Regions from separate parts of the Methylobacterium sp. Leaf111 genome, predicted to be linked through region 3. Evidence: riboswitches for the same ligand, from Rfam matches in the RefSeq annotation. Region 3 holds a riboswitch; each other region holds the start of a gene.
The links. Region 3 has a riboswitch for cobalamin ahead of ASF41_RS03475 (CbtB-domain containing protein). Riboswitches for the same ligand answer to the same signal wherever they lie in the genome.

Region 1 (7,584 bases), on a different contig from region 3:
GGCACCACCTCGGCAAGACGCGCATCGAGGGCCGCCACCATGGCCTCGCCGCGCGTCGCGTATCCGAGCGCCGCGGCGACGGTCCGGATCTGCGCCCGCACCCCGTCGAAGTCGTTCGGCACACCGAGTTCGAGCAGCGGGAACCCGACGCGCTTCAGCAAGCCGACCGTCGTTCGCGTCGTGAAGGCGCCGGCCACGACGAGGTCGGGCCGGAGGGCGACGATCTCCTCCGACAGGCCGCGGGTCACCGCGATACCCGTGGCCTCCCGCGCCACGGTCGAGCCGCGCGGGTCGTGGGCGAGATAGGTCACGGCGGCGACCTGCTCGCGGTCGGCAAGCCGAAGGACGAGCTCGTCGGCGCAGAGGTTCATCGAGACGACGTGCCGTGGTCGGTCAGGCGCCGGGGCGGCCATTCCCCCGGTAATCGACCACGTCTGGCCGACGGCCAGCATCACCGTCAGCACCGGGAACCCCGACCGTCGTGCCATGTGCGGCCTCAAAACGTGGTCAGGCGGACGCCGCCGTACACGGCGAGGCCGGCGCCGAGGAAGCCGGTGGGGTTCTCGTAGCGACGGTCGAACAGGTTATCGACCCGACCGAACACGCTCACCGTCTCGCTCACGTCGTAGTTCACCGCCAGGTTGACCAGGGTGAAGCCCGGGTTCTTGAGCCGCGCCACCGAGAAGTCCCGGTTGCCGTCGACGAAGTGGCCCAGCACGAGCACGGTGCCGCTGACGGTCAGCCCCGGGAGGGGTGTCCAGAAGGCCGTCGCGCTGCCCTTGTGACGGGGCCGGCGCAGGAGCTCCTGGTGGGTGATCTCGTTCTTGGTCACCGTGTTGGTGTAGTCGATCCGGCCGGTGAGGGTATCTGAGAACCGGACAGCGACGAAGGCTTCCGCCCCGTAGGATACGGCCCGGCCGACGTTCTCGTTCGAGGTGAACGTCGCATTCGCGGTGATGAGGTTCTTGAAGTCGTTGGCGTAGTAGGTCGCGCCGACGAGGATACGGTCCCCCAGCGGCTGCTCGATGCCCGCATCGTAGCCGAGGCTTTCTTCCGGCCGGAGGTTCGGGTTGGCGAAGAAGTTCGAGGCGGGGAAACTCTGGAACAGTTGGCTCAGGGTCGGCGCCTTGAAGCCGGTGCCGACGCTGCCTTTGATCCGGGTCTCGGTGACGGACATGACGTAGCTCGGCGCGACGCGGAAGGTGGTGGCCGGCCCGAAGGCGTCGTTCTCGTCGTGGCGGATGTTGGCCACGAACGACGCTCGCTCGAAGGGCGTCAGCTGCACCTCCCCGTAGCCGGCCGTGTTGCCGTTGCGTGCCCGCAGGTTGCCGGCCCCGAACGGGCTCGGGTCGGTGGTCAACAGGGTCTCCTCGTCACGCTGCGCCCCGAACAGGACGAAATTGCCCGGCGAGAGCAGGTAGTCGCCGCGGTACTCGTAGCGGGTGCGCTCGCCCAATCCCGTGGTCGCGTCGGGGGTGGCCAGCGGGTCGAGAGGGCCCTGCTGCCGGTTGTAGAGGTTCGAGTAGTTGATGGCGAAGAGGTTGTGGAAGCCGGCGAACGGCGTCCACTCGGCCTCGTTGCGGGTGAAGACCTGCTGCACGTCGGCAGCGCTCCGGAACGCTGCCGGGAAGGCCGGGAAGGTGCTGAAGTCGGTGCCGGTGAACAGAAGTCGCGAATTGATGAATCGCGTGACCGAGTTGACCCGGAACGTGTCGGTGAACTGGTAGCCGAACTTCGCCGAAACGGTCTCGTTGTCGTAGAAGTTTGGATGGATCGGGCGTCCGAGCGGGACGAGGTTCGGCGGCGTCACCGGGGTCGCCGCCGCACGGAAGTGTTGGATCGAGACCGAATAGTCGAAGCCGTCCTCCGACCCGCTGATCCTGCCGCTTTGGTTGAAGGTCCCGAACGACCCGCCCTCGATGCGCAGGCTCGCCCTGGCCGGTCCCTCGCCACGTTTCGTCGTGAAGGAGATCGCGCCTCCGATGGCGTCGCTGCCGTAGAGGCCGCTCTGTGGACCCCGCAGCACCTCGATACGCGAGAGGTCGTCGGTTAGAAGCTGTCCGAAGTCGAACGATCCGTTGGGGTTCGACGGATCGGTGGCGTCGATGCCGTCGATAAGGACCTTCACGTGGTTCGAGTTCGAGCCGCGAATGAATACCGAGGTCTGACCGCCCGGGCCGCCGGTCTGCACGACGTTGAGGCCGGGGACCTGCTGGAGGGCATCCGGGACGGTGCGGCGCTGCTGGGCTTCCAGCGTGCCGGCGGTAAGTACGGTGACGCTGGAACCGACCTGGTCGATTGGGGTCGGCACGCCCGTGGCGGAAACCGATAGTTCGGATAGCGAGACCGCGGCCTCGCCTCCCCGGGGCACGTTCGCAAATGGCGCGGCGGCCTGTTGCGCGAGGACGGGAGCCGGCAGGGCGGCGCAGGCGAGCGCGAGCGTGCGCAGGCACGCGGTTCGGGAGGGGGAGGACACGGGACAAGCCTCGGGCGACGTCTGTGGCACGTCACCGCGAACGAGGCCTGGGCGCTTGCCTGTCGTGAGGACAGCCGAACGCCTCGACACCCATCAGGACACCCCGCCCGATGCGTTTCGCGTGTGACCACGACTGACGGCAGGTCTCCTGGCTCGCGGGTCACCGCCCTCTCATCGTCTTCCCAGGCCCGAAGACCCAGTGACGTGTTGATGATGGGCTCGCCGCTTACAGTTGCGGGGGCAGCCGCGGCTTCGGGGAGGCCCTTTCGGACCTCATCCTCACCGCGTTCCCTTTTGATCCTCCGGGGAGGAACCGTCGGGGACAAGGAGCGCGATCAAAGCGTCCGCCGTCAATGGCACGCAAAGGCTTTCCGACGATGTGTGCCTGGAAGGTTACAGGTCAGCACTTACGAAGGTTTGCCTCGGTGCTATGCAGCGTCCGCTTTTCAAAAATTCGGCCCGAAAGCAGACCTTCGCATAACCACCCATTGTGGTCGTTCATCTTCGTTCATCAGGTTGCCGGAAAGCGGACCTTCGGAGGACCTGCAAAGGGTCGTGGGCGGACGGTGAAGGACGACGCCACGCCCTCACGAGACTCAGTCTAGTTAGACGCTCAGACACGATTACCCTCGCTACGCGTCTATTGCACAACTCTATACGGACGTATGGTGTTGTCACAGGAGCCCGAGACACACCGATGCCCGACGCCATTCGCCCCCTGGTCGCCTACCTCCGGGTCTCCACCGACCGGCAAGGAAAGAGTGGGCTCGGCCTCGAGGCGCAGCGCGCGGCCGTCCAGGCGTTTGCGCAGGCCAACGGCTACATGGTGGTCGTGGAGTTTGAGGAAGTCGAGACCGGAAAAGGTGCCGACGCGCTGGAGCGCCGGCCTAGACTCGCGGCAGCCCTGGCTGCGGCCCGCAAGGCGAAGTGCGCCGTTGTGGTTGCCAAGCTGGACCGCCTGTCCCGCGACGTAGCCTTCATCGCCGGCCTGATGGCGCAGCGGGTGCTCTTCATCGTGGCCGAGTTAGGGGCCGACGCTGATCCCTTCATGCTGCACGTCTACGCCGCGTTGGCCGAGAAGGAGCGGGCCATGATCGCCAGCCGGACAAAGGCAGCGCTCGCGGCTAAAAAGTTGCAGGGTGTGCGCCTTGGCAACCACACCAACCTATTAGAGGCACAGGCGAAGGGCGCCAGCGCGAACCGGGCGGGGGCCGACGCATTCGCGGCCAACGTCCTGCCCGTGGTGTCCTCTATCCAGGCAAGCGGAACCATCTCGCACCGGAGGATTGCTGCGGAGTTGAATGCCCGGCGTGTACCAACGGCTCGCGGAGGCGATTGGTCAGCCGTGCAGGTTGGCCGCCTGTTGAGCCGGGCAGGCTGAAACTCAGGCCGTCCCCGCCAATTTCTAAGAGAAAATCGGGTTTTAGCCCCCCACCCCGGGCAAGAGGCTCGGCCGCCGTCAAAATAATGGGCGTCACGCGCGACCGTCCTGCGAACGGGCCGTACAAACCTTGTCCAGACAAAAAACTCGGTTCGCCCCCACCCAGGGGGTATTTCCTAAAAGGGCACACCGCCGAAAAATCCCAGAGTGAATTTCACCCTCGAATTGAGAATGCCGAATTACCCCATCGAGTCATACGCTTCTTCGAGGGGTCTCACTTCGACCGAACTTAAACCGGCGGCTCATAGCGTCCGGGTGAGCTGATACCGCGAATATCTGCCCGCTCGTATTTATCAGCGGGTATAAATTTTACGCCCTGGTCAAACAAGAAATTGCGAGCCCAGTTCTTAGACTGATTTTTCGATGGAAAAAGATTTACAGCTTGTAGAACGTCACTGTGGCTTGGATACTCAACCTCCGGAGATTCATAAGCTCCGACCATCTGCATTGTCCAAGGCGGAACGTAGAAAGTCCGAACGGTTTCGCAGGTAAATTCCAGCACTCCCGCGCAGAAAGCTTCGTCGCCAACCGAAATAGAAGCGGCTGCCTGGTGGACTAGATAACGAGCTAGCTTCGCAATATCTTCGGCACTGCCATCTGCAGGAATACGAAGAGTAGAAAGCCCCGCCCTATACATCTCGCTTGCGACTGAGTCTGCGAGACCGAGGGGACCATCCCCCTTTAAACCTTTTGGGCCAATAACAACACGAGCAAGAATTTCATGATTGCTGACGGGATTTCCCTGAGACCGTGAGCTAACCGCGTGCATTTCGCAGCGGAAAGAGCCGGGCGGGTCATCGATCGTAGCAGCGAACGAAGTAGGCCGCTGTTGAGCGTCGAAGAGATGAGCGAACGCCATGCAGGGCGTCGGGCTACTCGCCATAAGACGTTTCGCTATACGCCGCTTATTAGACGTTCAACATCGGGGGCCGCACGACCTACGCTGCCACGAATCGGATAAGTGCCCATGTCTAGCCAAGCTGACGCAGTCCGCCTCGATAACGCGATTCGCCCATCACCCTCGAAGGTCAGCAAAATGCGTACGTCAGCAACGTCAACCGCGAGATTAACAGCTCCATCCTCGTCCAGGTCGACCTGGAAAACTGCATCCGAGCTCGTGCGACTCAGAAACTCAAGGCTATCTCGAATTGCGGCCTCGCGTGGTGCCTCGGCGCCGAAACCATTCCACCCTGCACCGTAACGCTTCAGTCCACGTACCGAAACAATGGCATTTTCCGCTGAACGGGTCTCACGGCGAAACCGATCGAATTTAGGGTAACCCGAAAAATCGCCGCTGGATTGTTCTGTCCCAACCTGGTGCGACAGACCAGAAATAGCGGACCGGTAATGCACTGCCGCGTCGCGAGCTAACTCGCTCATATCGACGGATTGGTTGAGAATGGGAAGGGCCGGAGGGCTCATGCGGTTCTCTCGTCCATATCTATGGAAATGCGGCTTTGCATGCCCGTCGTCAAGATAGAACGCACAGCGATTTTCGAGCGGTTATGGAGCACATTAAAACGCTTCATAATCGCTTCTGTTTCCCGAGTGAGTGAGCCCGGCGTGATCGAGCTAACTAAGGAGTAAACTGCGATTGAACGAGGAGTGGGTGCGGCGTCCACCGGCTCAGCAAAAGCATCAGCATTTAGGTTGAGCAACAGGCGACCAATTTCACCATCGTCTTCAAACCAGCCCACGTGGGTATGCCATGCGGTTTCGCGGTCCAAATGATCGGGAGAGATGTGGTCGCCTTCACGCAAAACTTCTCGCCAGCTAGCACGCGGCTCGCTCGCGTCTCTCTCGATAAACCTATCCAGATAATCCAACCTGACCTGAGCGATCTGGGCACTCTCTGGGAAGGACGAAACCACTCGATCAACGACTTCCTTTAAAACCTCTTCAAAACCTTCCCACCGAATATATTGCGTGCTCTCTAATTGGACCGCGGACCTATTAGCATACAACGCCTGCAAATCTTTTCCTTCGGATGACTGCCGAACAAATCGCGCGCCGGGCATAACGTTCATAGTGAAACTTGGTACCAACCCCGGCACCGCGCTGGCCTGAGGCAAAAAGGCCGTGATGTCTTCGAATTTTGGAAGCTCGAGTATTCGAGAACACTCACAGAGGCTGTCGAATATGCCAAGCCAATCGTTTCCGCTTGTCGGTGCGGTGAACTCGATGGCCGCACTTACTCGTTCGATAGCATGCGCTGCATGAACTGGATCGAACATGCCGCTCATGGCTCTCATTCTCCTTGCTGCGGCACCGCTTATGGAGGCGCTAATGACTCAGCATACCCCCGGGGCCTTAATAATGAGAAATGGGAGAAGGCATGCTTCCCATGTGCTTCCCAAACAGCATTTCTGGGAAGCGACCAGATGAAAGATTCGAGCTAACACACTGACAGATATGGTGGGCGGTGAGGGACTCGAACCCCCGACCCTCTCCGTGTAAAGGAGACGCTCTACCAACTGAGCTAACCGCCCGGAGCGCCGGCCTTCGTCGCGCGGCGCGACGGCTTCGTAGCGGACGCGCGGGCGGGCGCGCAACCCCCTCCCCCGGCGGGCCTTTGGGTCCGGGCATGAAAAAGGCCCCGGCATGCCTGCCGGGGCCTCGTTTCGGGTCAGAGTTGCATCGACCTCAGTGGGCGATGACCGTCGCGGAGTCGTCGTCGGCGATGACCGGGCGGACCTTCGGGGCCGGCTCTTCCCATTCGATCGCCTCGGGGACCCGCACCAGGGCGTGCTGGAGCACCTGGTCCATCCGCGAGACCGGAATGATCTCCATCCCGTTCTTCACGCTGTCGGGCACCTCGGCGATGTCCTTGGCGTTCTCCTCGGGGATGAGGACCGTCTTGATGCCGCCGCGGAGCGCCGCGAGCAGCTTCTCCTTCAGGCCGCCGATGGGGAGCACGCGGCCCCGCAGGGTGACCTCGCCCGTCATCGCCACGTCGCGGCGCACCGGGATGCCCGTCAGCGTCGAGATGATCGCGGTCGCCATGCCGATGCCGGCGGACGGACCGTCCTTCGGGGTCGCCCCCTCGGGAACGTGGACGTGGATGTCCCGGCGGTCGAACAGCGGCGGCTCGATGCCGAAGTCGACGGCCCGCGAGCGGACGTAGCTCGCCGCGGCGGAGATCGACTCCTTCATCACGTCGCGCAGGTTGCCCGTCACCGTCATCTTGCCCTTGCCGGGCATCATGACGCCCTCGATCGTCAGCAATTCGCCGCCGACCTCGGTCCAGGCCAGACCCGTGACCACGCCGACCTGATCCTCCTCGTCGATTTCGCCGTAGCGGAACTTCGGCGGGCCGAGGAAGACCGGCAGGTTCTCCTCGGTGACGGCGACAGCCTTCACCTTGGTGATGAGGATCTCCTTCACCGCCTTACGGATCAGGTTGGAGATCTCACGCTCCAGGTTGCGGACGCCCGCCTCCCGCGTATAGCGACGGATGAGCATCAACAGGCCGGAATCGTCGACCTGCCACTCCTTGGCGTCGAGACCGTGCTTCTTCACGGCGCCCGGGATCAGATGCTTGCGCGCGATCTCGAGCTTCTCTTCCTCGGTGTAGCCGGCGATGCGGATCACCTCCATGCGGTCCATCAGGGGCGCCGGGATGTTCAGCGTGTTGGCGGTGGTGACGAACATCACGTTCGAGAGGTCG
Region 2 (7,584 bases), on a different contig from region 3:
CTGGCCCTCCCGCTCGGCGGGATTGCCGGCGCCGCGCTGGCGGCGCTCGCCCTCAACCTTCTGGCCGCACGCGGCAGCTCGACGCTCGGGCTGATCCTGGCGGGTGTCGCCCTGTCGAGCCTCGCGGGTGCCATGACGGCCCTGGCCCTCAACCTATCGCCGAACCCCTACGCGGCCCTGGAGATCGTGTTCTGGCTGATGGGGTCGCTCGCTGACCGCAGCATGGACCACGTCTGGCTCTGCCTTCCGCTGATGGCAGTTGGCTGGAGCCTGATGCTGTCCACGGCGCGCGCCCTGGATGCTCTGACGCTCGGTGAGGAAACGGCTGCCAGCCTTGGCTTCAACCTCGTCTCGGTTCGATTGCGGCTCGTAACGGGCGCGGCGCTGGCGGTCGGCAGTGGCGTGGCCGTGAGCGGCGCCATCGGCTTCGTCGGCCTCGTGGTGCCGCACCTCGTCCGTCCCCTGGTCGGGGCACGCCCTGGTGCGAGCCTGTGGCCCAGTGGGCTCGCGGGTGCGGCCCTGGTTCTCGCAGCGGACCTGGGCGTACGACTCCTGGCGACGCGACCCGAACTCAAGCTCGGGGTTGTCACCGCGCTTGTCGGGGCGCCGTTCCTGATCGTCCTGCTGCTGCGCGAGAAGGGTCGTGGCGCATGAGTCTCGCGACCGAAGCCCTTGACGTTCGCCTCGGCGCTCGCGCCGTCCTTTCGAACGTCACCCTGTCCCTGGAGCCGGGCAAGCTCGTCGGCCTCGTCGGCCCGAACGGCACAGGCAAGACCACGCTCCTGCGTGCCCTTTCCGGCCTCCTCGTCCCGAGCCAGGGCCGGGTGGCCCTCGACGGGACGCCGCTCCTCGACATCGCCCGCGATGCGCGTGCCAGGCGTATCGCGGTCCTATTCCAGGGTGCGGGCGCCGGTTGGCCGATGCGGGTGCGGGACCTCGTCGCCCTCGGCCGGCTGCCGCACCGGCGCGCCTTCGGCCGCCTCGACGCGTCCGACCATGCCGCGGTCGCGCGGGCCATGGCCCGGACCGACACGGCGCAATTCGCCGACCGCATCGAACCGACCCTGTCGACGGGCGAGCGGATGCGCGTGCTGCTCGCCCGGGCGCTCGCCGTCGAGGCCGAGTGGCTCTTGGCCGACGAACCCATCACCGCCCTGGACCCGGCCCACCAGCTTGACGCCATGGTGCTGCTGAGAAGCGTGGCTTCCGCCGGGACCGGGGTCGTTGCCGTGCTGCATGATCTCTCGCTGGCCGCCCGGTTCTGCGACCGGATCGTGGTTCTCGGCGCGGGACGTCTCGCCGCCGATGGGCCTCCGGGTGCCGCCCTGACGGACCGTGTGCTCGCCGACGTGTTCGGCGTCACGGTCCGGCGCGGGGCCGCGCCCGATGGAACGCCCTACATCCTGCCCTGGAGCCGTTCAGGGCCTCAACCGGAGGATACCGATGCAGCCTTCTCCCAACGGTCCTGATGCCGTCGTGACCCTCCTGCGCGAGGCGCTGTCCGATCCGGGCACGGCCTGGAGCCTCGGAAGCTTCGGCGCCATCGCCGAGTTCATGCGCGATCCGGAGGAGGCCGTCCTGCCCCTTCCGGACGAGCGCCTGGGAATGGCGACCGCGCGCGGGGCCATCGCCCTGACCCCGAGCTCCGACCTACGGCCCGTCGCATACGAGACCGCGGTGGCCTCGGGCTGGAACCACGCGCTCGCCCTCTGCCTGCCGGAGGCGACCTGCGGGATGAACCGCAGGACCGTGGTGACGGAGCTCGGGCCGGACAGGGAGGCCGCCCGGGTCGAGGACCGGGACGGTATCCTGTTCGATCTCGGCCTCGGGCTTTCGGCCGTCGATGCCTGCGTGCGTGCGCGCGACCCGGAGGCAATCGCACGGCTGCGGGCCGGAACCGGCATGCCGCTGTTCGACCACGCCAATCCCATCGGGCCACATCTCGTGGCCATGAGCCCGCACCGGGTGTTCCTGGCGCGGATCGGACGAGTGGAAGTCTACGCTCCCATACCCGGTCCCGGCGGTACCAGCCCGGAAGGGCCGCACACGCACGTGCTGCCCAAGCTTCTGCGCAGCGGCCGGACGCATGCGGCCACGACGCCGATCCCGGCCGGCTGGGTCCCATGCGCCGGCCTTCATCCAGCCCACCCCTACAAGGACATGATGGGCGAGCGCATCGCCTTCGATGCCGAACGCTACGAAGCGTTCCAGGCGTTGCTCGACCGTTGGGGTGACCCGGAACTCGTGGCGATTAAGCGCAGCGAGCCCGAGACGCCAGGGGGCACCGTGTCGAGCCGTCATGCCCAGGGCGCGCGACGCGTCGCCGAGGCTCAGGGGCGCTACCTACGCGGGGAGATCATCGAGGCATCGGTCGGCGACGACGAGGATGCCGAGGCGACGGCCTGATCGTGACGTCGTCCGTACCCGGCATGGATCGTGAGGGCCGATCCCGGCGGGTGGTCGGCCTGATCGGCTGCCCGGGCTCGGGCAAGACGACCTACGCCCGCCGCTTCGATCCCCTCGACGGCTGGGTCCACCTGACACTTGACGACTTCCGGCAGGCCCTCTGGCCACCGGACCGGCAGGTCTACTGGCAACTCCGGCAGGGCTCCCATGACGATGCGGCCCGGGACGTCCTGCACCGGGTCAAGGAGGCGGCCCTGGAGGCCGCCCTGGCGCACGGCTTCAGCGTCGTGCTGGCGGACACCCATCTCACCAGGCCCGTGTTCGAGCGCGAACTCGGGATTGTGGCCCGTCACGGGCTCGTCGTGGCGTGGAAGGTGTTCGACGTGCCGTGGGAGGTCCTGACGGCCCGCAACGAGGAGCGCGGTCGCATCGATCCCTCGCACCGCCAGCCCGAGGCCGTTCTTCGGTTCACCTACGAGGCCTTCAGGGCGCCCGATGCCTGGTGGCGCACCCTGCCGCCCGAGCAGGTCGAGATCCTGGCCTGGCCGGGCGAATGACAGGTTCCTGCGGACAAGTGTCGCCGGCAGGGCACAACGTCCGATCCATCGCTCGCGGTCCGTTGACGGGCCAGGGGCTGCGCATGCTACCCCGACCGTGACGGTTCCTCCCCGGAGGATCAAAAGGGAACGCGGTGAGGGTCTTGGCCCGATGCCGCGGCTGCCCCCGCAACTGTGAGCGGCGAGCCCTTCACCACCGACGTCACTGAGCCACCTCGCTCGGGAAGACGGTGAAGGGCGACGACCCGCGAGCCAGGAGACCTGCCGTCAGTCGTGGTCACACGCGAAACGCGCTGGGCGGGGTGCCCCGGCGGGTGCGGGAGCCTGCGCGTCGCGTGTGCTTCGGCTTCGTTCGCGGTGACGTGCCACTGCCGAGGCCGTCCGCTTTGTCCCGTCGTCCATCGAATCCGTTTTGGCTCACACTGGCCCTGTCCTGCGCGATCCCCACCGCCGTCGCGGCCCAGGGAGCGCGCTCTGGAGAGACCGCCGTCGTGCTTGATGCGCTCTCCGTCGAGGGGACCTACACGGCCGCGCCGACCTATCGTGTGCCCGAGCTCTACAGCGGTACCAAGACGGTGACGCCGCGACGGGACGTCCCGCAGCAGGTCGACGTGGTGCCCCGGGAGGTCCTGGTCGACACCGCCGCTACCAGGGTCGAGCGCGCCCTCGACTACGTGCCCGGCGTCGGCAAGCAGAACGACTTCGGCGCCCAGAACCTCGCCCTGTACTCGGTGCGGGGCTTCGCCACGCAGGACATCTTCTTCAACGGCTTCAATGTTGCCCGCGGCTACAACGGCGCGCCCGACACCCAGAACGTCCAGTCCATCGAGGTGCTGAAGGGCCCAGCCGGTGCCCTCTATGGTCGTAGCGACCCGGGCGGGACCGTCAACATCCTGACCAAGCAGCCGGTGGCGCGTCCCTTCGTCGAGATGGGCACGCTGTTCGGCAGCTTCGGAACCGCGCGAACCACGGTCGATGCCGGCGGCGCGCTGAGCGGGGACGGCAGCGTGCTCTACCGTTTCAACGGCGCTCTTGCCCGCCAGGACAGCTTTCGCGACTTCGTCGACGGCGACCGGGTGCTCCTGGCGCCGGTGGTGAGCTGGCAGGTCACCCCCGACACCAAGATCACGTTCGAGGCGCAGTACCTGCGCAACCGCCAGACCTTCGACCGGGGCACCGTCGCGGTGAACAATCGTCTCGGCCTCGTTCCGCGCTCGCGGTTCTTCGGCGAGCCAGGCGACGATTCCGTATCGGAGGCCGGCATCCTGCAGGTCCGGTTGGAGCACGCCTTCAACGCCGACTGGCAGCTGCGGGTCGCTACCCATCTCAACACCGGCAGCCTCACCGGCCTGCAGACCGGCGCGACCGGGATCCTAGACGACGGGCGTACGCTCCTGCGGGAGTTCCGCCAGCACGACTTCACCTGGGGCGTCGCCATCGGCCAGGCCGAACTCGTCGGCCGCTTCGAGACCGGGCCCTTCGCCCACACCCTGCTGCTCGGCCTGGAGCACGAACGCTACAACAGCACCGAGAACCTGCAGCGCTCGACTCCGCGCCTCGACCCGTTCGCCATCGACTTGTTCAACCCGGTCTACGGCCAGCCCAAGCCCCCCTTCACGCGCCGCTACAGCGCCAGCGAGAATGTCGGGAACACTGCGGTCTACCTTCAGGACCAGATCGCGCTGAGCCCCGAGTGGAAGCTGCTGATCGGCAACCGGACTGACTTCTACAACCAGACCTTCCGCGACAAGGTCGCGAACGAGCGGACCGAGCAGGACCGCACCGGGTTCTCGCCCCGCGCCGGGCTCGTCTACCAGCCGCTGTCGTTCCTGGCGCTCTACGGCAACGTCGCCGCCTCGTTCCGCCCCAACACTGGCTTCGACAGCGCGTCCCGGCCCTTCGCGCCCGAGACCGGGTTCGCCTACGAGGTCGGGGCCAAGCTCGACCTGTTCGATGGCCTCAGCGTCACGGCGGCCGCCTTCCACATCGAGAAGCAGAACGTGCTGACCACCGACCCAGCGGACTTCTTCTTCCAGATCGCCGCCGGCGCCGTGCGCAGCGAGGGCTTCGACGTCAGCCTCGTCGGGCAGGTCACGCCGGAGTTCCGGGTGATCGGGGGCTACGCCTTCATCGACGCGGCGGTCACCCGTGACGAGGTCCTAAGAGTCGGCTCGCCGCTCCTCAACATCCCGCGCCACTCTGGCAGCCTACTCGGCATCTACGAGGTCCAGGCGGGCAATTGGAAGGGCTTTGGCTTTGGAGGAGGCTTTCGAGCGGTCGGATCGCGCCTCGGCGACAGCGGCAACGAGCGCTTCCGCCTGCCGGGCTACGTCCTGACGGACGCGCTGGCCTACTACCGCTACGAGAACCTGCGCTTCGGGATCAACATCGACAACATTTTCGACGAGGCCTACTACGAGCGTTCCTACAACAGCTTTTGGGTCGGCGTCGGCGAGCCGAGGCGGGTCACCGTCAGCATGACGGCGCGGTTCTGATGGGCGTGCATCCGGGAATGCCGGGGGCGTCGACGGAGGGATCGGCCACGACCGCACGCATCGCCTCCGTCGACGCCCTGCGCGGGCTGGTGATGGTGCTGATGCTCCTCGACCACCTGCGGGAGACCTGGTTCCTGCACGTGCCCGTGGCTGACCCGGTCGATGCCCGGACCACCCTGCCGGCCGTGGCCCTGGCCCGGCTCGTCGTCAGCCTATGCGCGCCTACCTTCATCGCGTTGACCGGCGTGGCTGCGTACTTGTTCGGTACCCGGCACACGCTGGCGGAGACACGGGCCTACCTGCTGAAGCGTGGGCTCGTGCTGATGGCGCTGGAGGTCCTCTACCTGTCGGAGCTGTACTGGGGCGTGGCCAGTCCGACGCTCTGGCTGCAGGTCATCTGGTGCATCGGCGTCTGCATGATCGTCCTGGCGGCACTGGTCGACCTTCCATGCCCTGTCCTCCTCGCGGTCGGACTGCTGATCGTCTGCGGCCACAACCTCCTCGACCCGATCCACATCCAGCCTGCCCAACCGTTTTTTGCGGTCTGGGCGATGCTGCACCAGCGCGACGTCATCGCGCTGCCGTTCGGGCTGGTCGCCAAGACGACCTATCCGGTGCTCCCATGGATCGGCGTGATCGTGCTCGGCTACGCGGTCGGCCCGTGGTTCCTACCCGGCATAAAGACACGCATCCGCGAGCGCCGGTTCCTGGTCCTCGGCTGCGGGATGCTCGTCGCCTTCTTGGTCCTGCGTCTGGCGTACGGCTACGGCGACAAGCCCTGGTTCGTCGTTGAGGGCGACGCGCTTCGAACCACGATAAGCTTCGTCTCGCTCACGAAGTATCCCCCCTCGCTGCTATTCCTGCTGCTGACGCTTGGGATCGGGGCGCTGCTCCTCGTCGCGCTTGAACGAATGCGCGACGCCCCAGTCGTCGCGGCTTTGGCGGTGTTTGGCGGTGCGCCGATGTTCTTCTACCTGCTCCACCTGACGATCCTGCGGCTCCTGTATCACGGTGCCGCCGCCATCTGGGGGCCGACGCAGGGCAGCGTGTTCGGCGTGGGGAACTATGGCTGGGTGCTGGCCTGGTACGTTGGGCTGGTCGTACCCTTGTACTGGCCGACAGCATGGTTCTCGCGCTTCAAGGCGGCACGTCGCGATATCGCCTGGCTCAAGTATCTCTAGCGGAGGAAATCTGACGGATGGACCCCGTTCCCTGGGCCCACTCCCGGCCCTCGGAAGGTCCGCTCCCGGGCTGTCGAGGCAGAGGCCAACGACCGGGTTGGGTGGACAGTCGCCGGTCTGCTTTCGGGCGACGAAACAATGGGCGTCGCCGCTGCACCTGCTCTAGACCCCGAGCATACCTTTGGAAGGTTAGCCCAAGGCGTAGCTTCGCTTACCACCGGTAGATCAGGCTGCCGAGAACTGTGGCTGGCTCGTTCCGGTTGCAGAAGCCGAACGAGCAGGTCTGATATCGCCGATCGAAGATGTTGTAGGCGTTCACCTGGGCGCGGAACCCTCTGTAGCGCGGATCCAGGGCGGCGAAGTCGTAGGCCACGAGCGCGTCGTAGAGGGTCACCGCGGTGTTGCGTGCCGTGTTCAGGTCGTCCGCGAAGCTCGTCCCGATATAGCGGATACCGCCTCCGACTTGGAGACCGCGCAGGGCCGACGAGGGCGGGAAGGCATAGGTCACGAACGAAGCGTAGGTGTCGCCAGGGATGCCCGAGACCCGGTTACCATCGGTAGATACGGCTTCGCCGTTCCCATTGAGGGCGGTACCGCTCTGGAACCGGATGTCGACGTGGGTGTAGGCGATCGTCAGGTTGGTACCCGGCGCAATATTGGCCGTTGCCTCGGCCTCGAAGCCGGTGGAGCGCACAGCCCCCGTGGCCGACGAGAAGGCGATAGCATTTGGGTCGGTGCGTAGGATGCTCGACTGGACGATGTCGAAGCCGGCAAAAGCGGCTTGGATGTTGGTGCCGGGGATCAGGTACTTTACGCCGGCCTCGATCTGGTCGCCGGTGGCAGGCTTGAAGGCCTGGCCATTCCGATCGAGGCCGACCTGTGGAGTGAAGGTGGTGGCGTAGCTGGCATAAGGCACGAGCCCGGGTGCCAGGACGTAGCCCAACC
Region 3 (7,584 bases):
CGCTGGCGGCGGAGTATTCCTCCACGAGCGCGCGCAGGCGCGCCGCGTCGGGGTCGAGCCCCGTCACGCCGGTCTGCGGCGTCAGGTGTCCGAGGGCGACGCCCCCGAGTCGCCGCTTCAGGGGCGCGGCCTCGCCCGGATCGTCGACGATGAAGGGATAGACCACCGGGAGCGCCCCGACGGCGCGGGCCGGCCAGCAATCCGGCGAAAGGGCGACGGCCTTGCCCGGCAGCCACTCGGCGGTGCCGTGGGTGCCGAGGTGAACGAGGGCGTCGAACTGGCTGCGCAGCCCGAGGTGGAAGGCCAGATAGGCGTGGGTCGGCACCGCGTCTGGGTCGTGATAGGCGGCCTTGCGGTCCGTCGACCGCCCGCGATCGGGCTGCAGGAAGACCGCGAGGCGCCCGCCCGCAGGGGCCACGCTCGCGAAGCGGAACGCGCCGTCCCGGCAGACCGGGTCGGCCTCGGGCGGACCCCATTCGGCGTCGAGGGCCGCGCGCGCGGTCTCGGGCAGCGTGCCGAACCAGTCCCGGTAGGCCTCGAGGTCGACCGCGAAGTCCTTCGGCCCCTGCGTCAGACCCCGCATCAGTGCCTCGGCGTCCGGCAATGCGCCGATGCCGTAGCCGGCCTGCGCCAAGTCCGCGACGATCGCCCGCGCGCTCTCCGGCGTGTCGAGGCCGACGGCAAAGCCCGCGCGGCCGCCGCGGGCGGGATAGTCCGAAAGCACCAGGGCGAGGCGGCGCTCGGCCCGGGGGAGCCGGGCAAGGCGGATCCAGGCGGCGGCACGCTCGGCCAGGGCCGCGATGCCCTCCGGGTGCGGCACGGCACGGCGCTCGGCGAAGCCCTCGGTTTCCGGACCCTCCTCCTTGAACGAGATCGGAAACCCGGAGAGCCGGCCGTCGAATTCCGGCAGGGCGACCTGCATTGCGAGGTCGGCCGCACCCATGCCCCGGGCGGAGGCGGCCCAGGCGTCCCGCGCCGCGCCGATGCTGAAGGCCTGTAGGACCGGGCAATCGGCGGCATCGAGGACGAACCCGGCATCCTCCCGCGCCGAGAAGGCGGTGGAGGCGATGACGATGGCGGGCCGATGCGCCGCGATGGCCGCCCGGAGGGGCGCGATCGCGGCGGGGTCCTTCAGGCTCGACACCGCCACGGCCAGCACCGCAAGGCCGCGCGCCTGGAGCGCGGCGCCCAACGCGGCGATCGGCGCGGTGTCGCCCGAGAGCACGCTGGACCGGTAGACCACGACCAGCGCCAGCGGCGCCTCGGCCGGGGCGGTCTGGAACGGTCGTCCGGCGGCGCGGGCCTGCCCGTCCGCGACGGGGCCGCAGCCCGGGCAGCAGACGAAGCCGCGGGGTAGGGGCAGGGGCGCCTCGACCGCCGCGGGATATCCGATCGCGGCGGCCATGCGCCCGACCAGGCGGCGCAGGTTCGCCGTGCCTCCGGCCCGGAAATAGGCGTCGAAGTCGGGGGCGAGCTCCGGCTTCGTCGAATAGGCGTCGAGGCGCGGGTCGGGCCGGTCGTCGCCCGGCAGCACCACGAGCGCCACCCCGGCGGCGCGGGCGGCCGCGCTGGCGCGCTCGATGCCGTAGCGCCAGTAATCGAGGCCGCCGAGACAGCGGATCACCACCATCCGCGCCTGGGCGATCACCGACTCGACGTAGAGGTCGACCGACATCGGGTGGCGAAGTTTCGCGAGCTTGGCGAGCCGCAGGGTCGGGCCTCCGGCCGAACCCGGCGGGAAGACCGCCGCGTGGGCGCCAGCCATGCCGAAGAGATCCGAATCGGTGAAGGACAGGAAGACGATGTCCCCCGGCGCCTGACCGAGATCGATCGCGGCTTCGCCCTCGTCGAGGGAGACCGTATCGATGCGGATCAGGTGCATGGCGGGCGCTTATCCCGCCAAGGCGGCGGCGACGGCGGCCTGGTCGAACCCCTTGAGGCCGATCACCACGAGGCGGCCGTCGCGGAGCTCGCTGGACTTCCAGGGGCGGTCGTAATGGTGGGCGATGCGGGCACCGACGCCCTGGACCACGAGGCGCATCGGCTTGCCGGTAACCTCGGCGAAGCCCTTGATGCGCAGCACGCCCTCCGTCTCAGCGGCGCGGGCGACGCGGATGGCCAGGTCCTCGGCCGAGGCCGTGGCCGCCACCGGCAGCGCCACCGAATCGAAGTCGTCGTGGTCGTGGTCCTCGCCCTCGCCGTGGTGGGAGGGACGCGCGTCGAGGTCGTCCTCGGCCGCCGCCTGGATCCCCAGGATCACGCGCGGGTCGAGGCGGCCGTGCTCGGCCTCCACCATCTTCACCGCGCGGGGCAGGTGTTCGGTGACCTCGGCCCGGACCTTGGCGCGCCCGGCCTCGTCGAGGAGGTCGGCCTTGTTCATCACCACGAGGTCGGCGCAGAGGAGCTGGTCCTCGAACACCTCCTCGAGGGGATTGTCGTGGTCGACGCTTGCGTCGTCAGCGCGCTGGGCGGCGAGCGCCGCCGGATCGTCGGCGAAGAAGCCGGCGGCCACGGCCGGGCCGTCGATGACCGCGACCACGCCGTCCACCGTCACCCGCGAGCGGATCGCCGGCCACTGGAAGGCCTGGACCAGGGGTTTGGGTAGGGCGAGGCCCGAGGTCTCGATCAGGATGTGCTCGGGCGGATCGGCCCGGTCGAGGAGCTTGTTCAGGGCCGGCACGAAATCGTCGGCCACGGTGCAGCAGATGCAGCCGTTGGCGAGCTCGACGATGTCCTCGTCGCCGCAGCCCTCGATGCCGCAGGCGGCCAGGAACGAGCCGTCGAAGCCGATGTCGCCGAACTCGTTGACGATGATGGCGAGGCGCCGGCCGTTCGCGTTCTCCACGAGGTGGCGCACCAGGGTGGTCTTGCCGGCCCCGAGGAAGCCCGTGACGATGGTGCAGGGGATCTTGGCGACGAGGGTCATTCGGCGGCGTCCGGAAGGGGGGGCGCCGCGACGGGCGGCGGGAATGGGGGAAGGCGGGCGACGACGCCCTTGCGGAATTCCTGCGGCCGGGCCTTCCACGGCACGATGCCGTCCGGCGTCTCGGCATAGAGCGCCACGCCGTCCAGGATGGTGCCGGCCGACGCGACCGGGTCGAGATCGCCGTAGACGTAGGTCCAGCGGCCTTGCGAGGCCACCGCCACCGTGCAGGGGCGCTTGCAGACCGAGAGGCATTCGACGCTCTCGACCGTGATGCCCGGGTGGCCGCCGGCGCTCACGGCGTCCTGAAGCGCGGCGAGCAGGCGGGCGCCAGCCCGCGGCTCCGAGGCGTCGCCGGCCGTCCGGCAGGTGGCGCAGACGTAGAGGGTGACGGCGGCGTGGTCCGTGTCAGGCCGCGGGTTGGGCATGTGGTCAGGCATGGGTCGGCCGCGCGTGGGTCGGCCGGGTCTTGCCGAACAGCCCCCAGGCCCAGCCATAGGCCAGCCCGATCACCGCCCAGAACACGAAGGCGATGCCCAGCGAGCGCGCCGCGAACTGCGCGGCGTAGGAGGCCGGCAGGTTCGAGGCGGCGTGGCTCGCCTCCGGCGCACCCGCGAGATGGGGCGCGACGAGGAGCACGATGCCGCCCGCGATGGTGATCGGCGCCCGCCGGATCGCGATGAGGTAGAGCCCCATGGCGGTGGCCGCGGCGGTCATCACCCACCAGAACTGGCGGTCGGCCAGCGGCGCGGCCTCCATCCCGGGGAGTTCCGGCGCGAGGCCGAGGGCGGGGGCCAGCGCCACCGCGAGGAAGCCGCCGATGGCGAAGCGCAGGCCGGTCTCGGGGCTGGGCTCGCGGTTGCAGGCCAGGAGCACGGCACCGAGCAGGAACGCGTAGCCGACGCCGCCCACCAGGGTGGCGAGCGCGGTGAAGGCCATGCGCGGCAGGCCGGGGCCGGGCTGCCAGTCGGGCGCGACCTCGCCGCCCGCCACCGAGGGATCCTTGGTGCCGTGATCGTGACCGCCATGGACGCGGACGATCAGCGAGGCGGGGGTCGGCCGAACGGGGGCGGCGGAGGCCTGCGTCTCGTAGCGCTCGGCCGCGATGATGAGCGGCGAGGTGAGTGCGAGCTGCAGGCCCGTCGCGACGACGGCCGCGAGGAAGCCGGCGACCAGGGCCGCCGACACGAGCCGGATGATCATGGGATTGTCTGCCTTAAGCGGAGACGCTCAGTGGCAGGGGAAGTTCTGGCTGTGGCGGAAGTCGTGCGCCGCGTTGTGCAGCGCCATCGCGGGGGCGAAGCCTGCCATGAACACGAGGCCGAGGCCGAGGAAGGCGGCCACGAGCACGGCGCCGAGGCGCTCGTTGGTGCGGGTGCCGGTCAGGACGAGGGTGTTGGTCGACATCGGGTTCATCTCCTGGCCGCCCCGCCGGCGGCCGTCAAGCATCGAGCGGGAGGACGGCAGGTCTCCTGGCTCGCGGGTCGCTGGTCCTGCCGCCTTCCCGGATCGCTCCAGTGGCTGATGGCAGTCCCGTCTCCGCTCACAGTTGCGGGGGCAGCTGCGGTTTCGAGGTCGCCCCCTCACCGCATTCCCTTTTCACCCCGTCGCCGGGGCACCGTCCGGTCCACGCTTCTACGCGGTTGCCGATCTGCTGACAACGCGGCCCGGATCGGATTCCCGCCTTTGACCCGGGACCTCGATTTCGGGCACAGCAGGCCGCATGCCGCATCCTCCACCCAGACTGACCCTCGTGCTCGGCGGCGCGCGCTCCGGCAAGAGCGCCCATGCCGAGGGGCTGATCGAGGCGCAGCCTCGGCCCTGGCTCTACCTCGCCACCGCCCAGGCCTGGGACGACGAGATGCGCGAGCGCATCGCGCTCCACCGCGCCCGCCGCCCGGACGGCTGGATCACGCAGGACGTGCCGCTCGCCCTGCCCGAGGCGGTCGCCGCCGCGACCGGGCCGGTGCTGGTCGATTGCCTCACCCTCTGGCTCACCAACCTGATCCTGGCGGAGGCCGACGTGGACGCCGCCACCGCCGCGCTGCTCGCGGCCTGCGCGGCGGCCTCCGGCCCGGTGGTCCTGGTGGGCAACGAGGTCGGCCTCGGGATCGTGCCGGACAACGCGCTGGCCCGCCGTTTCCGCGATGCGGCGGGGCGCCTGCACCAGCGCCTCGCGGCCCAGGCGGACCGCGTCGTCCTCACGGTGGCGGGCCTGCCCCTGATCGTGAAACCCCAACCCGGAGCCACCCCATGACCGACGCCGACCGCCATCGCGAAAAGATGGAGAAGCGCAAGGCCGTCCAGGATGCCGAGGTGGCGGAGAAGACGATTGAGAAGGGGCTCCTCATCGTCAACACCGGGCCGGGGAAGGGCAAGACCACGGCGGCCCTCGGGCTGATGCTGCGGGCGCTGGGCCACGGCTGGCGCGTCGGCGTGGTGCAGTTCATCAAGGGTGCCTGGGACACCGGCGAGAAGCACGCCCTCACGGCCTTCGGCGACCGGATCGACTGGCACACCCTCGGCGAGGGCTTCACCTGGGAAACCCAGGACAAGGCCCGCGACATCGCCGCCGCCGAGCACGCCTGGGCCAAGGCCCTCGACCTCATGGCCGATCCGACGATCCGCCTCGTGGTGCTGGACGAGCTCAACATCGCCCTGCGCTACGACTACTTGGATCTCGAGGCCGTGGTGGCGGCCTTCCGGGCGCGCCGACCGGACCTCCACGTCGTGGTCACCGGCCGCAACGCCAAGCCGGCCCTGATCGAGGCCGCCGACCTCGTCACCGAGATGGCGGTCGTGAAGCATCACTTCGCCGCCGGGGTGAAGGCGCAGGTGGGCATCGAATTCTGATGCGCTTCGTCCTCGGCCCGGTCGGGCTCCTTGTCCTGTCGGGCATCCATCCGGCCTACGCTGAAACCGCGCCGGCCTGGCCGGCCAGCTATCTCGGCCGCGTCGAGGCCCTGGCGGTGGTGGAGGGCCTGAACGCCCGGCTGCTCGCCAGCCGCTCCGCCACCGCGACCCTCGAAGGCTGGTGCACCGAGCACGGCATGGCCGCGACGCCGCGGCTCGCGGCGAATCGGCAGCGCGGCGCGGACAAGCCCGCCTCGGAGGAGACGCGCCGGCGCCTGAATGCCGGCCCCGACACCGTCCTCCGCTACCGTCAGGTGCGGCTCGCCTGCGGCGACCACGTCCTGTCGGAGGCGGACAACTGGTACGTGCCCGAGCGCCTGACCCCGGAGATGAACCGCCTGCTCGAGACCACCGACACGCCGTTCGGCCGGGCGGTCCAGGCCCTCGGCACGACGCGGCAGACCATCGGGGCGGAACTCCTGTGGCAGCCCCTGCCGCAAGGGTGGGAGCAGGCGCCGCCCCCGGCGTCGACCTGCGGCGACCTCGCGATTCCCGACCATCTGTTCCGGCACCGGGCCGTGCTGTTCACGGCGGAGCGCGTGCCGTTCTCGGAGGTGGTCGAGACCTACGGGGCCGCCATCCTGGCCTTTCGTCGCGCCGCGCGGCCCGCCGATCCGGCCTGCGCCGCATCCCCGTCGGACGGGCCGCAGCCATGACCCACGCCCTCATGATCCAGGGCACCGGCTCGGATGTCGGCAAGTCGCTGATCGTGGCCGGGCTGTGCCGGGTCTTCGCGCGGCGCGGGCTCGCCGTGCGGCCCTTCAAGCCGCAGAACATGTCGAACAATGCCGCCGTCACCGCCGATGGCGGCGAGATCGGGCGGGCCCAGGCGTTGCAGGCGCGGGCGGCGGGGGTGGCGCTATCGGTGCACATGAACCCGGTGCTGCTGAAGCCCCAGAGCGAGACCGGCAGCCAGGTCGTGGTCCAGGGCCGCATGGTCGGCACCGCCAGGGCGCGGGACTATCAGGCCTGGAAGCCGCGTCTCCTCGCCTCCGTGCTGGAGAGCTTCTCGTACCTGAAGGCGCAAGCCGACCTCGTGGTGGTGGAGGGGGCGGGCTCGGCGTCCGAGGTCAACCTGCGGGCCGGCGACATCGCGAATATGGGATTCGCCCGCGCCACCGGCACGCCGGTGATCCTGCTCGGCGACATCGACCGGGGCGGCGTCATCGCCAGCCTCGTGGGCACCAAGGCGGTGATCGACCCGGAGGACGCCGCGATGATCCGGGGCTTCCTCGTCAACCGCTTCCGCGGCGATCCCAGCCTGTTCGCCGACGGCATGGCCACCATCGCGCAGGCGACCGGCTGGCCGAGCTTCGGGCTGATCCCGCACTTTCCCGACGCGGCGCGCCTGCCGGCGGAGGACGCCCTCGGCCTCGCGGGCTCGGACACCGGATCGGCCCGGCGCAGGGTCGTTGCCGTGCCGGTGCTGCCGCGCATCGCCAATTTCGACGACCTCGACCCGCTTCGGGCCGAGCCCGACGTGGCGGTGGTGCTGGTGCGCCCGGGCGAGCCGATCCCGGTGGCCGACCTCGTGCTCCTGCCGGGCTCGAAGACCACCATCGACGACCTCGACGCCTTTCGCGCGGAGGGCTGGGACATCGACCTGCGCGCCCATGTCCGGCGCGGCGGGCGGGTGCTCGGGCTGTGCGGCGGCTACCAGATGCTCGGCCGGCGCATCGACGACCCGCACGGCATCGAGGGTGCGCCCCGCTCCGTGCCGGGTCTCGGGCTCCTCGACGTCGAGACCG
Region 4 (7,584 bases), on a different contig from region 3:
CTCTTGGTTCCCAATGAGCGCACCGAGCAGCGGACCACCGCCGGGCGCGCGATTGAAGGTCGTGATGTGGTTGTCGATGGTGTTGTAGGCCAGCGCCACGTAGCCCACCGCGGGCAGCCCGAACAGATCGTAGCGCCGGGTCAGGTCCGTGAGGAAGTTCCAGGATGGATAGGAGCCGCGCGAGGAGGTCGTATAGAAGGGCTGGTTGAAGTTGCGCTCGTCGAAGCCGAGCTGGGTGCGCCAGGTCGTCTGCGCGTCGATGTCGTGCTCCCAGCGCAGGGCGACGATGGTGCGCCGGTCGTCGCGCCCGAACCCTGCCTCATCGGCGGTGACGCCCACCGTCCGGCCGAAGGCCCCATTCACGAAGAGGTTCGTCAGGGTACACCCCGGCGCCGCCAGCGCCGCCGTGCCGCAACCACGCTGGTAGGGATTGATCTGATACTGGTTCAGGGAGGACCGGGCCGGCAGATTCGCACTGAGCGTGTTGTTGATCACCTTCAGGGTGAAGCGGTTGTCCGGCGTCGGCGTGTAGCTGGCCAGCAGGTTGACCGTCTGCGTGTCGTAGGAACCGTGATCCTGGTAGCCGTTGGCACGGACATCGCTCGCGAACAGGCTGATCTCGACGGGGCCGCTGACGCCGCCGACCGTGAAGTAATTGCTGAGGTAGCCGAAGCTGCCCGCATCGGTGCCGATCTCGAAGCCGTCGATCTCGCGGCCCGTCCGGGTGCGGAAGGCGAGCGCGCCGCCGGTGGCGTAGTTGCCGAAGAGCGCCGATTGCGGACCGCGGAACACGTCGATGCGGCCGTAGGCGCGCGGATCGACGAGGTCGAAGCGTGAGGCGCCGTCCGGCTGGGTCAGGATGAAGCCGTCCTCCAGCACGACCGTATTCTTGATCACGCCGGTGGAGCGGGCATTGTTGCCCCGGATGGAGATCACCACGTCGCGCCCGCCATTGCCCTGGCGCACGGTCACGCCGGGGCTGTTGGCCAGAACCGACCCGATGCTGGTGGCCGGACGGTTCTCGATGATGCCGTCTCGCCCGAGGCTGGTGACGACCTCGCCGACGGGGCGGTCGATGGGTGTCGGTGCGGCGGCGGGCGAGAGGGCAGTCCGACCCCGCCCCTGTCCGGCGCCACCGCCCTGGCCCTCGACGGAGAGCTCTTCCAGGGTCACGGCCTGACCGGCGGTCTGGGCCTGCGCCATCGCGATCGCGAGCGGGCTTGCGCCGAGAAAGATCGCCAGGGCGCGCATGGGCCGGCGGGCGCTTGGGTACGGGAACATGGGGAAAGCTCGACGGATCGGGGAGGACGCTGCGCAGGCACGCTGCGATGAGGAAGGGTGGTTCGGCGATCAGACGAGGTGAGGCGGAGCCCGGGGCTGCCCCAGGCAACGGGACGGAGGCCGTGTGCGCGTGGGAGGGGGGATCGGCCACGATACCGGATGCCAGTGCACGCTCCGTATGGCGGCCGGGCCCGATGGCAGCGTGGGGAGGGCGACCCCTGCACAGCACAACTGGCACAGGGCGCATCCCGGGTGTGCCGGGGCGGGCACCCCCACGTTCGAACGGACCTCCTCGCCCCCATCGACCGCAGGGCCGCAGAGAATGGGATTGCGCAGCGGATCGGACATCGCCGCGAGCATGCGCAGGGCCGCCGCCGGCGCGAGCGCCTGTGTCCAGAGCGCGAGCGCGATCAGGACGACGCCGAGGATGCCGCGGCGGCCGATCAGCAGGGGAAGGATGGGGTGCACGGGAACGCCGCCCGTTTCGGCTGCCTCAGGTCCTCGCCTGGGTTCGCAGCGCCTGCAGGCCGAGGTCGAGCAGCAGCATGCCGAGGATGACGAGCCCGGTCAGGGGGAACAGGGCCCCGAGGACGAGGACGATCAGGGTCACGCCGGCCGCGACACGCCGGTCGCGTGGCCACGGTGGTACGCCGAGGCGACCGGCGGGGCGCCGCTTCCACCACATCGTCGCGGCGGTCACGGCGAGCAGGATGGTCGCCAGGCAGAAGGCCAGCATCGCGAACTGATTGGCTCGACCCCAGTGCTCGCCCTTGTGGAGGCCGATGCCGTACTGGATGGCGCGGGCGACCCCGCCAAGGTCCGCGAACCGGACGTCGACCAGCGGCGTGCCGGTGTACTGGTCGAGGGAGATCATCCGCTGCCCCGTCACGTCCTTCGGGTAGGCGGCCGCGGCGTAGACGCCGGTCTCCCCCGACGGCAGGGAGACCTCGAAGCCGCGCGGCATCCTGAGGGCTCGCAGGATGTCGACGGCGCGCGCGAGCCCGATGGTGGGGGTGGCGGCCGGCTGCGAGGTCGGAAGCGGAGCGTCCTCCATGGCCCATCCGGTGGTGGTGAGCATCTCCCGCATGGGCACGGTCGACACGGGCTTGTTGGCCCAGAGGGCGCTGGGCTGCCCGACGCCGGCCGCGTTGGACCAGGTGCGCAGATGCTGGCCCCACCAGGCCGACCAGGGCAGCCCGGTCAGGGCGAGGAAGAAGATTCCGGCCCCGGCGACCAAGCCGGTGACGGCGTGCAGGTCGCGCCACCACACGCGCCTGCGCGGCGTGCCGCGGAGGCGCACGACCCCGCCGCCCTGCTGGCGCGGCCACCAGAGATAGAAGCCCGTCAGAACCAGGATGATCGTGAACCCGGCCACGACCTCGATGAGTCCGTTGGCCACCGGTCCGAAGTAGGCGAGGCTGTGCAGGCCTCGCACCACCATCATGAACTCGTCGTCCCGGGCGACCCGGTCCAGCACCGAGCCGTCGTATGGGTTGAGATAGACCAGGATCCTGCGGGATCCCTCGGCCATCGTCACGACCGCGGAGGCGGACGGATCGGCGGGCTCGGTCAACGAGACCGGTACGGCGGTCGGCACGGCCTCGGAGGCGTTGAACAGCAGGACGTCCACACCCACGGGCGAGCTCGCCTGCACGGCGACCCTTGTCCGGTACGCGAACAGGGTCGCGTTGACCTCGTCCTTGAACAGGTAGAGCGAGCCGGTGACCGAGAGCAGGATCAGGACGGGCAGGCAGAGCAGGCCGGCGTAGAAGTGCCAGCGCCAGACGGCGCGATAGACGGCATCCTGCATCGGGCGGGCAGAAACGACGGCGCGGAAGGCCGTCGCGTCACCCTGGAGGGACTGAGACATGGTTGGGGGTCCGGCACGGAGCGATCTGGGACAAACGGATCGATCAGGCGGTCGGCGGACCTCGGGGACTGACGGATGGATCGGGCGGCGCCCGTGCGGTTCCCGGGTCTCCGGTCCGCCAGGCGCGGAGCACCGCATCGCCGGGCGACCAGCGCACGGCGACGAAGGCGAGAACCAGAACGGGCACCATGACGGCTTGCACCAGGGTGCAGCACGAATGACGACAGGGCAGTGCCGCGTCCGCCGGAGCGTCCGTTCCGGCGTGTTCGGCACAGATGATGGTGTTGAAGCTCAGCTGGGGCACGGGCGCCATGGAGCCCAGCAACGCCTGCAGGCAAAGCGCGTAGAGGACGGTCAGGGCGATGACCGCACGGCAGAATCCCCAATCTGGCCGCCAAGTACGCATGACAGCCGCGTAAGCTGTGGTTCCACGCTTCGTCAACATGGCAAAGTCATCTCACAGACTTTCACCCGGCATGTGATCTAGAACCGCCCCGCCAGGGTCAGGCGTACCGCCGTCGGCTCGACGGGGTGGAAGTGCCGGTCCGCGACGCCGTCCGCCGCCTCGCCGGGCAAACGGGAGGTGTAGAAGTAGGTGATCTGATCGGCCTGGGCGTTGGTCAGGTTCAACACGTCGAGGGACAGGCTGATTCCGTTGTCGAAGTTGTAGCCGACCCGCCCGTTGACCAGCGCCGTCGGGCGCGAGCGCACCGAATTGTCCTCGATCAGCGGCCGCGGCCCGAAGTAGCGCAGGCGCATCGCTCCGAACCAGCCCGGCCCCTCGCCGAAGGTGAAACCGGCCGAGGCAATGGTGGTGGGCGCCTCCGGGACCCGGTTGCCGACGGGGTCGTGATCCGCGAAGCGGGCATTCGTCACCGTCAGGTCCCCCTCCAGGGAAAGCCAGGGCGTCACTGCGTAGCGGTTGGTCCATTCGACGCCGAAGCGGCGGGTGGGACGGCTCGGCTCGGTGGTGCCGCTGTCGCCCTGGAACAGGTTCTCGGAGGCGAAGTCGAGCTGGAACAGCGTCACCGCCGTCTCCAGCCCGGCGAGGCTGCGGTTGCGCAGGCCGATCTCCGAGCCCGTCGAAGGCACGAGGAAGGGCGAGCGGCTGATGTTGAAGAGCGGGCTCGCCGGATCCACCGTCGCGGTGACGCCGCGGGCATCGTTCGAGTGGAAGCCGCCCCCGTAATTCACGAACACCTCGGTGTCGAACCAGGGTCCCAGCACGAGGCCGAGCTTCGGGTTGACGATCCCGTCCCGGGCCGTGCCGGAATTGGCCGGCGTGTCCGAGCGGACATCGGCGGAGAACCCGTCGGCGCGCACGCCGACGCTGGTGCGCAGCCAGTCGGTCCAGCGCATCCGGCTCTCGACGTAGAGGGCCGCGCTCGCCTCCAGCACCCGGTCATCGAGCACGGTCGAGCGGGTTTGCCGCGCCGTGGTGTTGAACAGGCCGACCCGGATGGCGTCGGTGCGGGTCTGGAGGCCGATCTCGTTCTCCACGGCCAAGCCGAACAGGGTGCCCTCGACGGTGTGGCTGACCTCGCCGCCGCCGAGCACCCGGCTGTCGCGCTGGCGGAACTGGTCGCCGTTCACCGGATCGTTGAGGAAGTAGGTGAAGTCGTTGAACAGGTTCATGCCGTAGCGGATGACGTAGCCGCTCGCCCGGGTGATGCCGGCGTCGCTCGTCCGGCTCCAGCGGCCCGAGAGGGAGAAGCGGCCGGTGTCGCCACCGTCCGTGGGATTCAGGGAGCCGAAGCGGCCGATGATCCCCTCCGCCACGGCGCGCTCCGGGATCTGGTTGGTGGCGTTCCACTTGGCCCAGTAGGCCATGCCGGTCAGCGCGAAGCCGTCGAGGGCCGTGCCCTGGCTGTAGCGGACGACGGCGTTCAGCTTGGCGAGGCGGTCGGGCACGTCCCAGGGGCCGTCATAGGTCTGGGCCTCGCCGGCCACGAGCAGGTGGCCTTCGCCGAGGGGCGCGGAGGCGATGCTGAGGGCGCGCTTGTAGCCGAAGCTGCCGAGCGACGTCAGCGCGAGGTTGCGCGCGACCGTGTCGAGATAGTCGATCCGCACCGAGCCGGCAGAGGCGAAGTCGCCGTCGCGGACGAAGTAGGGTCCCTTGTGGAATTCGACCGCGCCGACGAGTTCCGGGATCAGGAAATTCAGGTCGGCATAGCCCTGGCCGTGAGCGTGGGTGCGCATGTTCACCGGCATGCCGTCCACGTGAAGCGCGATGTCGGTGCCGTGGTCGAGGTTGAACCCGCGCAGGAAGAACTGGTTGGCCTTCCCCTCCCCGGAATGCTGGGTGACGATGAGGCCGGGCACGCTCTCGAGCGCCTCGCCGGGCCGGGTGATCGGCCGGCTGTTGAGTGCCGCCCCCGAGATCACGCCGGCGCTCGCCGCATCGACGCTGCGGAGGCCGCCGCCGATGCCGGTGACGCCGCCGACGAATCCCGCATGGGCGGCTGGCCCGCGGCCACCGCTGGCCGGGGCCTCGGCGGTCACGGACAATTCGGCGAGGTCCGCCTGCGCAGTCTCGGCGAACGCGTCCGGAATCCCGGCGCCGTAGGGCAGGAAACCGGCGCAGGCGCCGAGGAGCCAGGATCGGGCGGTGGGCCGTGAACGGGGAAACGATCGAGAACGGGAGGACGACATGGGACCTCGGGCGACGTCTGTGGCACGTCACCGCGAACGAGGCCGGCCCGGATGCCGCACGGCATCCGCCCCGACACCCACCAGGACACCCCGCCCGATGCGTTTCGCGTGTGACCACGACTGACGGCAGGTCTCCTGGCTCGCGGGTCACCGCCCTCTCATCGTCTTCCCAGATGTCGAGACACCCAGTGACGTGCTGATGAGGAACTCGCCGCTTACAGTTGCGGGGGCAGCCGCGGCGTTGGAGCAAAATTCCTCACCGCGTTCCCTTTTGATCCTCCGGGGAGGAACCGTCCGACGCCAGGAAGCCCGACACGCGGCGACGGCGTCAATGGCCACGCGGGGTTTTCGGGCGGGTGTGCCCGGCAGGCGACAGGCGTCGGGCGTCAGGGTCGGTCATCCGGTTTCCGCGCCGGCGCGCGCCGGCGGCCCGTGCCGGCCAGGACGGCGCCACCGGCCGCGAGGCCGAGGAGGATCCATTTCAGGGGAAGGCGCTCCGCGCCCTCGCTGCGCTGGGGCGCGGTCACCATGTGGCCCGGCGGAAGCTCCACGCCGGGCTTGCCGTAGGCCTGCGCGTCGGCGATCTGCTCGGCCGACACGGCCCATTCGGCGCCGATCTGCCGGTCATGCGCCATCAACGCGAGGCCGACCGCGAGGCCGACGGCCGCCGCCGCGAAGATCCTCACCGGCGTCCGCATCTCCCCCGCTCCCGTCTTCCCCGCTTTCCAGCGGCCGATCCGGCCCGAGGGTTAGGCGATCGACCCGCCGTCCGCCAGGGACCGGGGCCGGAGAGGAAGGTCCCGATTGTCCGCATTGCGGCCTTGAACGGTTTTAACCCGGTCTTCATCGGCTCTGCAAAAAACGCATGGGACCCCTAACGGCATGACTGGCCTGCGTTTTCGCGCGATTGAGCGCGCACTGTGCATCGCGATATCGCTGGGGCGAGACTGCTCCGCTTCGCGGCCGATCGTCGGCCATGCGAGCCCTGCCCCTCAGGACCCCGTCATGGATCATCCGGTCGCGACCCCGAAGCGCTCCTCCGCGGCTGGCGGCTGGGGGGCCCTGAAAAGTTGCGGCAAGCACCTGCTGGGAAGCCGGGCGCCCCTGTCGGGTGCGCGCGCGATGCTGAAAGCCAACCAGCCCGACGGCTTCGACTGTCCCGGCTGCGCCTGGGGCGATCCGGCGCACGGGTCCTCGTTCGAGTTCTGCGAGAACGGCGTGAAGGCGGTGTCCTGGGAGGCCACCGACAAGCGCACGCCGCCGAAGTTCTTCGCCAAGCACACCGTGAGCGCGCTGCGCGGCTGGACCGACTACGCCCTGGAGGGCGAGGGCCGCCTGACGCATCCGATGCGCTACGACGCGGCCAGCGACCGCTACGTCGCCACGACCTGGGACGCCGCCTTCGCGGAAATCGGCGCCACCCTGCGCGGGCTCGACCACCCGGACCAGGCCGAGTTCTACACCTCGGGCCGCGCCTCGAACGAAGCCGCCTACGTCTACCAGCTCTTCGCCCGGCACTACGGCACCAACAACTTCCCCGACTGCTCCAACATGTGCCACGAGGCCAGCGGCATCGCCCTCCAGGCGGCCATCGGCGTCGGCAAGGGCACCGTGCTGCTGGAGGATTTCGAGAAAGCCGACGCGATCTTCGTCGTTGGGCAGAACCCCGGCACCAACCATCCGCGCATGCTCGGCGACCTGCGGCGGGCGGCCCAGCGCGGCGCGAAGGTCGTGGTGTTCAATCCCGTGCGCGAGCGCGGGCTGGAGCGCTTCGCCGACCC

Region 1: another riboswitch for cobalamin. It lies ahead of ASF41_RS11295 (TonB-dependent siderophore receptor); the one in region 3 lies ahead of ASF41_RS03475 (CbtB-domain containing protein).
Region 2: another riboswitch for cobalamin. It lies ahead of ASF41_RS11265 (TonB-dependent siderophore receptor); the one in region 3 lies ahead of ASF41_RS03475 (CbtB-domain containing protein).
Region 4: another riboswitch for cobalamin. It lies ahead of ASF41_RS15445 (TonB-dependent receptor); the one in region 3 lies ahead of ASF41_RS03475 (CbtB-domain containing protein).

What each region holds. Positions count from the first base shown of each region.
Region 1 is NZ_LMNE01000015.1:32,643-40,226, forward strand. It holds gene ASF41_RS11290 (ABC transporter substrate-binding protein) at 1-413, opposite strand, end outside; gene ASF41_RS11295 (TonB-dependent siderophore receptor) at 497-2,476, opposite strand; cobalamin riboswitch at 2,597-2,809, opposite strand; gene ASF41_RS11300 (recombinase family protein) at 3,174-3,857, shown strand; gene ASF41_RS24775 (hypothetical protein) at 4,147-4,776, opposite strand; gene ASF41_RS24780 (hypothetical protein) at 4,812-5,339, opposite strand; gene ASF41_RS23700 (TIGR04255 family protein) at 5,336-6,160, opposite strand; tRNA gene ASF41_RS11305 (tRNA-Val) at 6,331-6,406, opposite strand; gene lon (endopeptidase La) at 6,561-7,584, opposite strand, start outside.
Region 2 is NZ_LMNE01000015.1:24,309-31,892, reverse strand. It holds gene ASF41_RS11285 (iron ABC transporter permease) at 1-654, shown strand, start outside; gene ASF41_RS11280 (ABC transporter ATP-binding protein) at 651-1,469, shown strand; gene ASF41_RS11275 (DUF6925 family protein) at 1,444-2,406, shown strand; gene ASF41_RS11270 (AAA family ATPase) at 2,430-2,963, shown strand; cobalamin riboswitch at 3,048-3,247, shown strand; gene ASF41_RS11265 (TonB-dependent siderophore receptor) at 3,539-5,458, shown strand; gene ASF41_RS11260 (DUF1624 domain-containing protein) at 5,458-6,639, shown strand; gene ASF41_RS11255 (TonB-dependent siderophore receptor) at 6,851-7,584, opposite strand, start outside.
Region 3 is NZ_LMNE01000001.1:784,445-792,028, reverse strand. It holds gene cobN (cobaltochelatase subunit CobN) at 1-1,882, opposite strand, end outside; gene cobW (cobalamin biosynthesis protein CobW) at 1,892-2,926, opposite strand; gene ASF41_RS03485 (DUF1636 domain-containing protein) at 2,923-3,363, opposite strand; gene ASF41_RS03480 (CbtA family protein) at 3,356-4,126, opposite strand; gene ASF41_RS03475 (CbtB-domain containing protein) at 4,154-4,330, opposite strand; cobalamin riboswitch at 4,368-4,561, opposite strand; gene cobU (bifunctional adenosylcobinamide kinase/adenosylcobinamide-phosphate guanylyltransferase) at 4,647-5,180, shown strand; gene cobO (cob(I)yrinic acid a,c-diamide adenosyltransferase) at 5,177-5,776, shown strand; gene ASF41_RS03460 (hypothetical protein) at 5,776-6,492, shown strand; gene ASF41_RS03455 (cobyric acid synthase) at 6,489-7,584, shown strand, end outside.
Region 4 is NZ_LMNE01000034.1:71,219-78,802, forward strand. It holds gene ASF41_RS15430 (TonB-dependent receptor domain-containing protein) at 1-1,281, opposite strand, end outside; gene ASF41_RS15435 (PepSY domain-containing protein) at 1,775-3,151, opposite strand; gene ASF41_RS15440 (hypothetical protein) at 3,195-3,596, opposite strand; gene ASF41_RS15445 (TonB-dependent receptor) at 3,635-5,803, opposite strand; cobalamin riboswitch at 5,911-6,113, opposite strand; gene ASF41_RS15450 (hypothetical protein) at 6,190-6,501, opposite strand; gene ASF41_RS15455 (FdhF/YdeP family oxidoreductase) at 6,809-7,584, shown strand, end outside.